DNA from 3 places in the Pelosinus fermentans DSM 17108 genome. Region 1 is predicted to be linked to each of the others. Evidence: riboswitches for the same ligand, from Rfam matches in the RefSeq annotation. Region 1 holds a riboswitch; each other region holds the start of a gene.
What was found. A riboswitch is a leader RNA that binds a small molecule or an ion and turns the genes downstream of it on or off. The one in region 1 is predicted to bind cobalamin.

Region 1 (4,256 bases):
TTTTATTCTGATTGTCATAATGAGAGCGCCTCCTTTTTTAAAAAAATAAAAAGTTACATATTAAGTTTAGAAAAAGACATTTATATATAAAAAAAGCTGGCAGTTGAGCCAGCTTTAATAAGCATGTACTTTGCTGTCGCAGCATTGCGACAAAATGTTTTGTATTAAATTGTACTATAACTATTATAATAACATAAATAGGAAATAGTCAATCTTATTCGTAGTAAATCATGTTAAATTATGCTAAAAATATAATATCGTTGCAGAAATATCTTAAAATTTTAGGATTGAGGCATACTATTAGGAATAGGAATTGTAAAGTTAGGTACTTTTGGACAGACTAAAATTGATGATTTTTGGTGTGAAAGGGGTTAGTTTATGCGCATCCGCTTGGGGTATGTAGCCATAGCTTTAGGCATTTCTCAAGGATCTCCCAATAAAACAACTACTGTCCTTAATTTAACTAAAATTAAGGACAAAAAGGATCAGCTTAGTAAACTCAGACGCTTGGCAGAAGAAAATTTAGCTACGCAGCTGCGTGTGATGCGTTATAATGCAGCTCATCACATTCAAGTATTTCGGATTACTTCGCAGCTAATCCCTCTAGCGACTCATCCCGTTGCCTTTGGGTGGGATTATTGTGAGGATTTTCGCTCAGAATTGCTTGCCATTGGTGATATTGTAAAAAGGCATGGATTACGGGTTAGCGCTCATCCCGATCATTTTACGATTTTGAATAGTCCACTTGAACATGTAGTAGAAGCGGCCCTTGCAGATTTGCGGTATCATGTGAATCTTTTTGAGGCTATGGAATTGGGAGCCGAATCTAAATTAGTGCTGCATGTAGGGGGATTATATAAAGACAAAGTGCAGTCAATCGAACGTTTTAAAGTAATATTTCAGCAGCTTCCTGATACTATTCGGGAACGGATTATTATTGAAAATGATGATAAATCTTATACTGCCAAGGATGTACTCACTCTTTGCCAGGAGATAAAAGCACCTATGGTATTAGATGTACATCATGATCATTGCTGCAATGAAGGAATACATCTTGAAGATATTCTGCCAGAAATATTTGCAACTTGGGGAAGTCAGATACCTAAAATTCATTTTTCCAGCGCAAGAGAAAGCGCAAATAAAAGAGCACATGCGGATCATATTGCTGTGGATGAATTTTTGAGATTTTTAAACATAGCGAAGAAGTGCAGCCGTGATTTTGATGTTATGATAGAAGCAAAAGAAAAGGATTTGGCACTATTTTCCTTAATGGAAAAGCTAAAAGAAAATTCTGGAGTAAAGGTTATCAACGAAGCTGAGATAGAATATTAGCTTCAAGTTTTTTTCTTTGTATTTGATTTGAAAATCCTTTGACATGTTGTCGAAGAAGATGATATCATGATTAAGAATTACAGAATATTATGCTTTTACAAACAATTAAATAATAATGAAATAGGTGCCCTACGGGGCTTAATAGGGAAGTTCGGTGCAATGCCGACGCGGTCCCGCCACTGTAATAGGGAGCAAAGCCATAGGTGCCACTGGGGTAAGATCCTGGGAAGGCTGGCAGAGCAATGAACTAGAGCCAGGAGAACTGCCTATTTGACAATCACCGTTACACCCACGAGCGATGGGGAGGCGATTAAGTATCTAACATTGTAACCTATTTCTTCCCGGCGCAGCGTGCTGGGATTGTTATGGATATAAAAGATAGTACTTATGTCTGTCTCCTGCTTATGTGGGAGGCATTTTTTTGTTCGGCAAAGCATAATCAAGGAGGTGTTTTCAGCAGAATTAACAAGTACATATATGGAGATAGGTGCCCTACGGGGCTTAATAGGGAAGTCGGTATGATGCCGACGCGGTCCCGCCACTGTGATGGAGAGTGAGCCAAGTTATACCACTGAGAATCAATTCTTGGGAAGGTTTGGCAAGCAATGACCCAAAGCCAGAAGAACTGCCTATCTAACAGTCACCGTTTTACCCACGAGCGATGGGGAGGGGATTTATAGGCATCTTTTTATTTAGATTGCTCTTTTAGTCTGCCCTCCCCATGCAACCCGAAATTATACTTATATATAAATAGCAGCATGAGGAGTGAAAGTATTTTGAAGAGAAATGTAACTAAAAAGATGATTGCGGCGTTAGCCTTAGGATTTATGGTCATGCCCTGTGTACAAGCTGAAGAGGATAAGAGTTTTGAGTTTGATCCAATGATTGTAACGGCCTTGCGAGGAGAAAGCAAAGAGCTGGATACCCCTGCAAATGTAACGGTAAAATCCGGAGATGAACTGCGAGCCACTGGAGCAAAGACTGTCATTGATGCATTGCAATTTGTGGAAGGTATTAATATTTACTCCCAAAATCCATACGGACAGTCCGCAGGGAGAATGAGCAGCGAGCTTGTTATGAGAGGCATAAAAAAAGGTACGCTGATCATGGTAGATGGTGCCCCAATTAATATGAATGGTATGTTCCAGCTTGATAATATTCTGCTGGAGAATGTAGAAAAAATAGAGGTTGTTAGAGGACCAGGATCCGTTATGTATGGCAGTGATGCTTTTGGCGGCGTTATTAATATTATGACTAAGAAACAAGTGAATAATTCCATTACCGTTTCCACAGGTAATAAAGGGCAGCAAAATTATAATCTTAATTTCCAATCAGGAAAATTAGCATTTAGCAGTTCATTTGTTGATACAGGAGAAGTGAATAATCTTACTAAAACCGTGGATTCTAACCCTGCTAAATCAACATATGACAATTTTCTTGGAGGTGAAAAGCAGAGTTTTAATGCTACTTATCAATTTAATGATAAAATGACATTATATTATACCCATACCGAAGATGAATTGAACAAAGAAAGAAGAAGCCTAATGACAAAGAAGGTGACTAGTTTATATAATGATCAGGAAAATCTGGATCGAATTAATTTTCAGTATAACGATAAGGATTGGAAAGCTATGCTTTATGGTTCATTCCGCGATCTCGATTACACTACTAAAACCGTCAGCACAGGAGCCTATGCTTCCAATATCAATTTAAAATCATCAAAATATGGACTGGATGCCAATAAATCATGGGATGATCAGCAAATACACTATTTGGCAGGTATTACACTAGAGCAGGAAAAATATAAAACAATAGATTTTGTAAAACCAGAAAATTCAAAGGGAACTTATGAACGAACAGTTACGTCTCTTTATACCCAAGGAACTAAGGATTTTAATGAAAATAAAAAACTGATTTTAGGTCTTAGGGGACAACATGCCAGAACAGAGAGCGGTGATGAGTACAATCAATTTTTACCACAAATACAATACAATCAAAAGTTGAGGCAGGATAGTTCCTGGTTTGTCAATGTCGGAAAAGCTTTTCGATTACCGACTCTTACTGAATTGCATACAGGTACAACCAGTAACTTTACATCTAATTCTAATTTAAAGCCAGAAAGTGGATGGACGTATGAGACTGGTTGGAAAAAAGAAAGTCAAATTGGCACGCTAAAAACAACTATCTTTATGATGAATATTGACAACCATATTGATACTGATTCTTCAAAGATGTTTCAAAACTTTAGCAAATTTAAAAATGAAGGAATCGAAGTCAGCTGGCAACAAAGGTTATCAGATAAATATAGTTATACTGTTGGCGGTGTTTATGGTAATCCACGAGAAAAGGATGCAACAGGTGAGTGGATTCGAGCATATAGCCGCATTCAGGGAAATCTCACACTTCGCTATACCTTGGACAAGCTGACAGCTAATTTAGCGGCTAACTATACTGCTGATCGATCCAATAAGGCACTAAATGCTCTGCCAGTCAGTCTGATGGTCAATTACCAGTTAAAACCTGAAACTGCTGTATTTGCTACCATAAGAAACGTGTTAAATCGTAATGATGTAACGACAAATAGTAGCAGTTACTATTATGCAGCGCCGCGAACTGTTGAGTTTGGTGTAAAACATTCATTCTAGAGGATAAGGTTAGAGTGTAACAACTAACAAATTGATCTAAAAAATAGAAATCACCTGAATGTTGTGTTGTCTTCAGGTGGTTTTCTTTTCATAAAAGAATTAAATCTTTTTATGAGATTATAATAATCATAAAAAACATGATAAATCATTTAAATAATGAGGGATTATCGTGAAGTATAAAATGCTATTAATTTTTCTTACCGTTTTTTTTATTTTTGGCATTATGGGATGCGCTCAGAAGCAGAATGGGGGAGTGCCAGCAACTGGCAGTTCCAATTA
Region 2 (4,256 bases), 1.3 Mb from region 1:
TAAGATGGTAGTGAGAAACTATAATGAAAAACGTGAAGGCGATATTTATAAATCTTCTTTATCAAATGCCACAGCACGGAAAAATTTAGACTGGCAACCACATATGATGCTTTTAGAGGGATTAGCCAAAACATATCACTCCCTCATCTAAACCTTAAATTTTTCTTTGGGATATATTATTATTAACACGCAAATACATGACCAGCGTTGTTAAGTAATAATATATCCATTGCTGTTATAAATCCTATTCATCTAATTAATTCAACTTTCGGAGGTTGCGGACCAAATGTTTAAAAAGTTAGAAACTGGTTTTTGGCTGGTGGCTATAATTACATTATTAATCGTTTTTTTTAATTTGGGCGGAATCCCTTTGTTAGATCCTGATGAACCTGTATATGCAGAAACGCCTAAAGAAATGTTTAGCTTTAATGAATTTCTTTCCCCTCGTATTTATGGGGAGTATTGGTATGATAAGCCTCCCATGTATTATTGGTTAGTAGCTGCCTCTTATAAACTTTTTGGTATGAATGAATTTGCTGCTCGCTTTCCCTCTGCAGTATTAGCTGTTGCTTGTACAGTACTGGTATACCAATCTGGTCGCAGATTATTTAATGAACGAGCCGGTGTTGCTGGAGCGTTAGTATTAGCTACCAGTATTGAATTTTTTTATTTGGGAAAGGCTGCCGTAACTGATATTACTTTACTTTTTTTTCTATCTGCTTCTTTATTAGCTTTTGTAGAGAAAAAATATTATATTGCATATTTATTCGCTGGATTAGCTACATTAACGAAAGGACCTATTGGATTATTATTTCCTGGAGGAATTATCTTTTTTTATCTACTTATTACACGTAACTGGGCTTTATTAAAAAGTATGAAAATATTCTCGGGATTGTTGCTCTACGCTGCGATAGCTGCACCTTGGTATATCTTGATGTATAATATTCACGGAAGTATTTTTGTCGATACGTTTCTTGGCTTTCATAATATTACAAGGTTCACATCTCCAGAGCATCCTGAGGGTGTACTCTGGTATTATTATGTTCCAGTTCTTATTCTGGGTTTCTTTCCTTGGACAGGGTTCATAATTCAATCCATATGGAGTTCTCTAACGAAAAGTACATATGATTCTTCAACTCTATTATTTCTAAATATCTGGTCATTATTTATTTTTGCCTTTTTTACTATTTCTCAAACAAAGCTGGTATCCTATATTTTACCTATGTACCCACCATTATCCATGATTGTTGGTTGGTATATTGATCGTCTTTGGACATCACATGATAAAAGTCATTTTACAAGTTTGTCTATAGGTTTAAGTATACTAACTGCATTATTTATAGGAATTATGTTTATAGGGATTAAAGCTATGCCGCTATTGGCAAATGGCATATATATATCCGCCATAATTTTTATTTTAATGTCTTCCTTGGTAGCGTATTTTGGATGGAAAAACGAAATTCGTCTCGCTTTTTGGACTAAAATCATATCGATGACTTTATTTTCCATGGTTCTAACAGCTATACTGATTCCCGCTGCAGCGCCTATGTTCACAACTAAAAATATTGCTCAAGAATTTAACCGTCAATACGATGGCAAATCTCCAGTGTATGTAGTAAAATTCTTGCGTCCTGGTTTTGCTTTTTACACCAACGTTTATGGCAAGGAGATCGTGCTAGGTACCGATTTTAATGAGTTGATTCAAGAAAGCCAGCGTTCTTATTTTCTAATCAGAAAATCTGAATATGATCGTTTAACAGTTGCAACCCGCCAATCGATTATCATTTTATCTTGCATTAGTGACAAACTATTGTTGCTAAAAGAGTGATACTAAAAATGTGGGTCGAAAAATGTTCTCTACTATCAAAATAAAGTTTAACTTTTATATTTAATCAAAGAATAGCAGGAAATATTTATTCGCTGGTGGAATACATACAACATCAGAAGTTTAATGCCGAGTATAACAATAATTTAATATCTCTATGGGAATAGGTGCTTACGCTTAAAAGGGAAGACTGGTTAAAAGCCAGCACGGTCCCGCCACTGTATTGGGGAATGCAGCTAAGGAATACCACTGGGAAATCCCGGGAAGGTTTAGCTGTATAATGAACCAAAGTCAGGAGACCTACCTATTCTAGCACACCATTATGACTACGAAGGATAGGCAGGTGGTAGAATAAATTAATCACTTGGTTTATTGTACCCTCTGTCTGCAGGGGGATTTTATTTTGTCAAAAAAGATGAGATCAGGAATTACTACAGGTACTTGTGCAGCTGCTGCCACTAAAGCAGCCCTGTTAGCGTGGAAAGGTGAATCCCCCACAATGGTTGATGTTACATCACCACAGGGACATCTTATTAAAGTAGACATTGCCACAAGTCAACGCCTGAATACTGGTGGAAAAGCCAGTGTAATAAAAGATGCTGGCGATGATCCCGATGTAACACATGGCACAACTATATCTGCCGAAATAGAAATTAATACTACGAATGAAATAATCCTGCAAGCTGGTATAGGAGTCGGTATTGTAACAAAGCCAGGTCTATCTGTAGCTGTTGGACAACCTGCTATTAATCCTGGCCCACGTAAAATGATCATGCAAGCAATACAGGATGTATTACCTGATGGTCATGGCGTAACGGTTACTATTTCGATACCTGAAGGTGAAAAATTAGCAAAACGTACGTTAAATTCTACTTTAGGTATTATCGGCGGTTTATCGATTATAGGTACTACAGGCATTGTTGAGCCAATGTCAGAGGAAGCCTTTAAAAATTCACTGTCACCGCAAATATCAATGGTGAGGGCCTTAGGATATGATGAAGTGGTCTTTGCTCCTGGAAAAATTGGTCAGGATATTGCTATTAACCGATATCATCTGCCAACAGAAACGGTAATCCAAACTAGTAATTTTATCGGACATATGTTAGAAAGTGCTGTGCAATATGGTATGAAACAAGTATTAATTTTTGGGCACTTAGGAAAGCTCGTAAAAGTAGCTGCTGGAATTTTTCATACTCATAACCGTGTAGCTGATGCTCGCTTTGAAACTTTAGCCGCCTACATGGCTGCCCTTGGTGCTCCGCAGCAAGCTATACAAGAGATATTAATGTGCAATACTACAGAAGCCGCTATGCCCATAATTGCACAATTTAAATTAAATGATGTGTATCGTGTAATTGCTGAAAGAGTCAGCATTCGGGCTGAACGATATGTATTTGGTGATTTAAAAGTAGGTACCGCAATGATCACTCTGCAAGGTGATTTATTGGCGGTTGATGATACGGCACGAGAAATTGGAGGCAAGTTAGGATGGAACATAAAATAATAGTTGTAGGAATAGGACCAGGTTCACCTGATTACATCTTGCCAGTGGCTAGCCGCATCATTGCAGATGCAAAGGTGATAGCAGGCAGTAAGCGTGCTCTTGCAACCTTTGCTCCTGATCATGGGATTACTAAGGTAATTGACAATGACCTAAAAGGGGTATTAACATTTATCGCTACCTCCCTAATGGATAACGATGTAGTTGTAATGGTTTCCGGTGATCCTGGCTTTTATAGTTTTTTAGCTACCCTTAAAACCAAATTTTCCCCGGCACAGATAACGGTTATTCCTGGTATTAGTTCGATGCAGTTAGCTTTTGCCAGGATCACTGAAATCTGGCAGGATGCAGTTTTGATTAGTATGCATGGACGACAAGCCAAAGATATTGATCTGAATTATGATCCTGAAAAAAAACTTGGCATATTAACTGATTTTGAACAAAATCCTTTATATATTGCAAACGTACTCATTGGGCATGGGTGGCCATTACATTCAAAGGTATGGTTATGTGCTAATTTATCTTATGAAAATGAGAAAATTAAACACTTAACATTAGGTGAAATCAAAGAAGTCGATGGATTTGCTCATTGTGTAATGGTGGTGACAATATGACATATTTTCCAGGTATTAACGATGATGAATTTCTGCGGGGCGACATACCAATGACGAAGCAGGAAGTTCGTATCTTAGTTCTGAATAAAGCTAAGATATGCCCCACCGATATTATTATAGATATCGGTGCAGGTACTGGGTCTCTTTCAATTGAAGCTGCTCTTCAGGCTCCCCAAGGTACTGTATATGCTATAGAGCGTCATCCAGAGGGAGTTGATTTAATTCGTGCTAATGCTGTAAAATTTGGGGCGGCTAATGTTGAAGTCATTTCTGGAACTGCTCCAACAGTATTACAGAACATTCCAAAGGCTGATGT
Region 3 (4,256 bases), 210 kb from region 1:
TTTTACTTTGGTTTGGCAACTTAGCTGTTACCTCATTGATACTGGCTTGCATAGCAGCAAGCAGTTTTTCGGCCTGCTCCTCTGTGCCTGCAATTTCTCCAAATAACTTAACTTTCGCTAAAATATCATCATAGGTTTTCATTTTCAATATCATCACAGGGATCTTACTGCTTTCAAATGTTGGAATTAATTTATCATGAATTCCCTGAAAGCCAATTATTAAGTCTGGCTGAAGAGTTAATACTTGCTCAACATTTACATTATAAATAAAACCTACTTCTGGAATCTCCTGCTGAGCGGGAAAGGTCTGCGGTGTTTTAGAGCTCGGTCTTCCAGCTGCTTTGCCGCCAACCCCATATAATACATCTAAAAAAGAGGTGGATAACACAACAATGCGTTGTGGTTTCTGTCTCAATACTACATTGCGCCCTGCATCATCCGTCATTTGCAGATAATGATCTGGAGATTTTGTTGTTGATTTTTCTTGGGTTGAAGAAGCACATCCTGCCACGATTATACTCATTATACTTAGCATGCAGACTAAATATGTCAATTTCCCTTTCACGACTCGCTCTCCTTCCATACATATAACAAATAGGAAAGGCCGGATATACTTGATCCGGCATCCCCTCTTAAATACGGTCTTAACTATTATTTTAAACCATTAATGGCATCACGTACATGCTGTACATAAATATCTTGGATTCCAGTATTTTCACCTAAACCATGAACATAGGTTTCCACTTGATATCCATCTGCAAGGAACGTATTTTTCCAAGAATCATCTTCATCCCCAGCCATATCGTTATTGGCATGATCACCAGCAACTAACATGAGTGGCATCAAGGTAATTTTTTTAATGTTTCTTTCTTTTAGTAATTTTTCAACATCTTGAAGATTAGGATGATCCGTCTCTTCTACTACGCCGATAATCACATGTAAACCAGCTGCATCAAATTGATCTTGTAAGGCTTGGTAAGCTGGGTTATGCTGATGTGGTGAACCATGTCCCATAAATACCACAGTTTTACCTTGCAATTGCAATGCAGGAAGTTGTTTTTTAAGAGCATTTACAGCAATGGCGAAATCATTGGGTTTTCCATTTTCACCATGAAAGAATAACACCGGACGACCTATAGAAATTGTATCAAAAGCCCCATTGAACTTTTCAACAGTAGCTACAACTTTTTTATCATACTCTTCACCTGGTGTCAGATGAGTTGTTTGTATAATAACTTCTTTATAGCCATCTTTTTTTAATTGGTTTAATACGGTTTCCAAATCATTCACATGAATGTTGCTATTTTCCGCCAAACGTTTCATAACAATTTTGGAAGTAAAAGCTCTATATACATCATATTCAGGAAAAGCTTGAGCAATACGTTTTTCTACACTCTCAATATTTAATTGACGAGCTTCTGCAAAAGTAGTACCGAAGCTTACCACCACGATGGCTTTTTGACTTTTGGGTGCCTCTTGGGCACCTGCATTTGATAAGCCAAATACACTAGCGCCCAATAATAAGGAAACACTTAATGCAAAACTCATAGCTATTTTATATAAATTCATTTTCATCTGTACAACTCCTCACTCAGTTTTCTATGTGCATTCCTAAGTCTTTGGGAGAAAAGTATTACACTTAACCAAGTTTACGTTTCTTAGCCAAAATGGTAGATAAATAGTTAACACTCTTAGCGTCAACTTCCTCTAAATTATAGCTAATTTGTTCATCAGGCAAACCACAGCGACTAATCATAACAGCATTTTCACCAAAACCATGCTGTTTTAATTTCGCTACAACTTGTCCAAAATTTTTGTAAACCTTCATTAATACAACATTATCTACGACTCCCAATATAGCATCTAACTCTTCTTCTGACATCGTAGCAGGAATAATGCTAAGTATATCATTTCCCTCTGCCAGCGGCTGACCTAATTGACTGCCAATCGCACAAAAAGCCGGAACGCCAGGTATGGTTTCAATAGCATAGCCAGAGTCCTTTAACAAACGATATACATACATATAAGTGCTATAAAACATAGGATCACCTAATGTTAAAAACACAACCTTTTTCCCAGCCTGCAATTCTGCCAGAATACTATTTTTATTGTTTTCCCATGCATTGGCTAGCGTAGCAGCATCATTTACCATCGGGAAAACCAACCTCAATATCTCAACATCTGCTTTCAAATAAGGATGCGCAATCGATAGTGCTGTACTACCTTCTTTTTTTTCTGTTTTAGGAGCAATTACCACATCCGCGTTTCTTATCACCTCCACTGCTTTTAATGTGAGCAGCTCTGGATCTCCCGGCCCTACACCAACACCGTAAAAAATTCCTGCCATAATGGCCTCCTTAACTATAAATTGTGGTACAACATATACAAGTACATATAACGATAACTGAGTAAAACGAGAATTTGCACTCTTAATTTTACCATTATCCAATAATCTTGACCAGCACTGGTGAAAAATTAGAAAATTGGCATGAAAGGCCAATTCAACTACAATCCTACTGGATAATCATCGTTACTAGCGCAAAAAATCTTCCGTCACACAAAACGGAAGATTTCAATAAATACAATTATAGTAGCCTGCCATCATATAAACACATCACTATCATGTGTAATATACCACAGTATAACTGTACGAATCTCCTCCCCATCTCTCGCAGGTTTTAACGGTGATTGCTGTATAGGCAGTTCTCCTGACTTTGAATCATTGCTTCCCCAAGCCTTCCCAAGTTTCATCTCAGTGACATAATTATGGGGTTACTCCTCATTACAGTGGCGGGACCGCGCCGGAATTTAACCGGACTTCCCTATTAAGCCCAAAAGGGCACCTATACCATCCATATTAAATTTTGCTGTCCACTCTTAATTAGAGTATAATAAATACTTTTCCTTGTCAAGGACATACTGGGTAATCTTCTATGCCCTTCGTTTTATTTTAGCCCTCTATATGATATCAATACCAATTTAACACGCAGTTAAACCGCCATCCACCGTCCACACTGCGCCGTTAACGAAGGATGCATGATCCGATGCCAGAAAGCAGATTACATGAGCTACCTCATGAACTTTGGCAATTCGCCCTATTGGATACATCGATGCCATGTCCCGTAAATATTCCTCCGGATTGTCTGCCTCTGCTAACTGCTGTGTAAGCATAGGCGTATCCACATCACCAGGGCATATGCAGTTAGCACGAACACCATAGTGAATACTTTCTAAAGACAATGCCTTTGTAAAAGTCGTTACCGCTCCCTTTGAGGCGCAATAGGCAGTACATAAACAATTACCATTAATCCCTGCATCAGAGGACACGTTAATAATAGCTCCACCACCCCTCTGCCGCAAATAAGGCAAAGCAGATTTACAAATAAAATAGGTACCTTTTATATTGATATTCATGATGTGATCAAACTCATCTTCCGTAACTTCACCAATGATTTTTTCCATGTATATACCAGCAGCATTGATAACAATATCCAGACCGCCGAACTGGGCTGCAGTTTTTTCTACTACTTCCTGGCATTGATTCACAGAACTGACATCCCCTTGTATAAAACATACATGATCAGCATAGGATGCTAATTCAAGTAAGGCCATTTGCCCCTTTTCCTTTTGACGTCCAATTAAGGCCGTCTTAGCCCCTTGGGCCAGCAACTGGCGAGCAGCCTCCAAACCAATACCAGAAGTACCGCCAGTAATCATCGCTACTTTTCCCGCAAATTGGTAATTCATGATTCAACTCCTACTACATTATCCTAAACTAGCTTCTTACTTATAATACTATATCACAAATCGAATGATTGAGTACCCCGCTTTTCTACTGATTTCTACCTACTTAAAACGAAAAGTGACTGGCATGTTTGTATAGCACATAATACTGGCGCCGCTCTCTGGGTCCTTAGCTGGTACAAATCTCCATTTTCGAACTGCTGCTACCACTGCAGCATCTAATATATCATGTCCTGATGTCGCACTAATGGTTACATCGCCAGGTAATCCATTCACCAAAATTTGAATTTTTACCACTACGGTACCCGTCAAACCAGCTGTCCTCGCTCCTTCAGGATAATCAGGATCTACCTTAGATAATATCTGCGGCCGAACAATCTTACCTTTTCGTCCGCCATTTCCCCCACTGTTAGAGCCAGTATTAGTGCCACTGCTGCCGCTCCCATTATTCCCAACTGCGTCATTGCCAGAAGAAAGATTTCCAGTCGACTCATTACTACTTGCAGACTGGG

Region 2: another riboswitch for cobalamin. It lies ahead of cbiD (cobalt-precorrin-5B (C(1))-methyltransferase CbiD); the one in region 1 lies ahead of FR7_RS17970 (TonB-dependent receptor plug domain-containing protein).
Region 3: another riboswitch for cobalamin. It lies ahead of cobI (precorrin-2 C(20)-methyltransferase); the one in region 1 lies ahead of FR7_RS17970 (TonB-dependent receptor plug domain-containing protein).

The regions. Positions count from the first base shown of each region.
Region 1 covers NZ_AKVN02000001.1:3,902,305-3,906,560, reverse strand. The annotation lists gene FR7_RS17980 (methyl-accepting chemotaxis protein) at 1-18, opposite strand, end outside; gene uvsE (UV DNA damage repair endonuclease UvsE) at 379-1,332, shown strand; cobalamin riboswitch at 1,438-1,616, shown strand; cobalamin riboswitch at 1,801-1,979, shown strand; gene FR7_RS17970 (TonB-dependent receptor plug domain-containing protein) at 2,109-3,977, shown strand; gene FR7_RS17965 (ABC transporter substrate-binding protein) at 4,147-4,256, shown strand, end outside.
Region 2 covers NZ_AKVN02000001.1:2,613,195-2,617,450, reverse strand. The annotation lists gene FR7_RS12060 (NAD-dependent epimerase/dehydratase family protein) at 1-151, shown strand, start outside; gene FR7_RS12055 (ArnT family glycosyltransferase) at 287-1,828, shown strand; cobalamin riboswitch at 1,974-2,147, shown strand; gene cbiD (cobalt-precorrin-5B (C(1))-methyltransferase CbiD) at 2,229-3,329, shown strand; gene cbiE (precorrin-6y C5,15-methyltransferase (decarboxylating) subunit CbiE) at 3,314-3,940, shown strand; gene cbiT (precorrin-6Y C5,15-methyltransferase (decarboxylating) subunit CbiT) at 3,937-4,256, shown strand, end outside.
Region 3 covers NZ_AKVN02000001.1:3,697,013-3,701,268, forward strand. The annotation lists gene FR7_RS17175 (ABC transporter substrate-binding protein) at 1-523, opposite strand, end outside; gene FR7_RS17180 (sirohydrochlorin cobaltochelatase) at 652-1,575, opposite strand; gene cobI (precorrin-2 C(20)-methyltransferase) at 1,640-2,347, opposite strand; cobalamin riboswitch at 2,682-2,862, opposite strand; gene FR7_RS17190 (SDR family NAD(P)-dependent oxidoreductase) at 2,980-3,747, opposite strand; gene FR7_RS17195 (energy transducer TonB) at 3,847-4,256, opposite strand, start outside.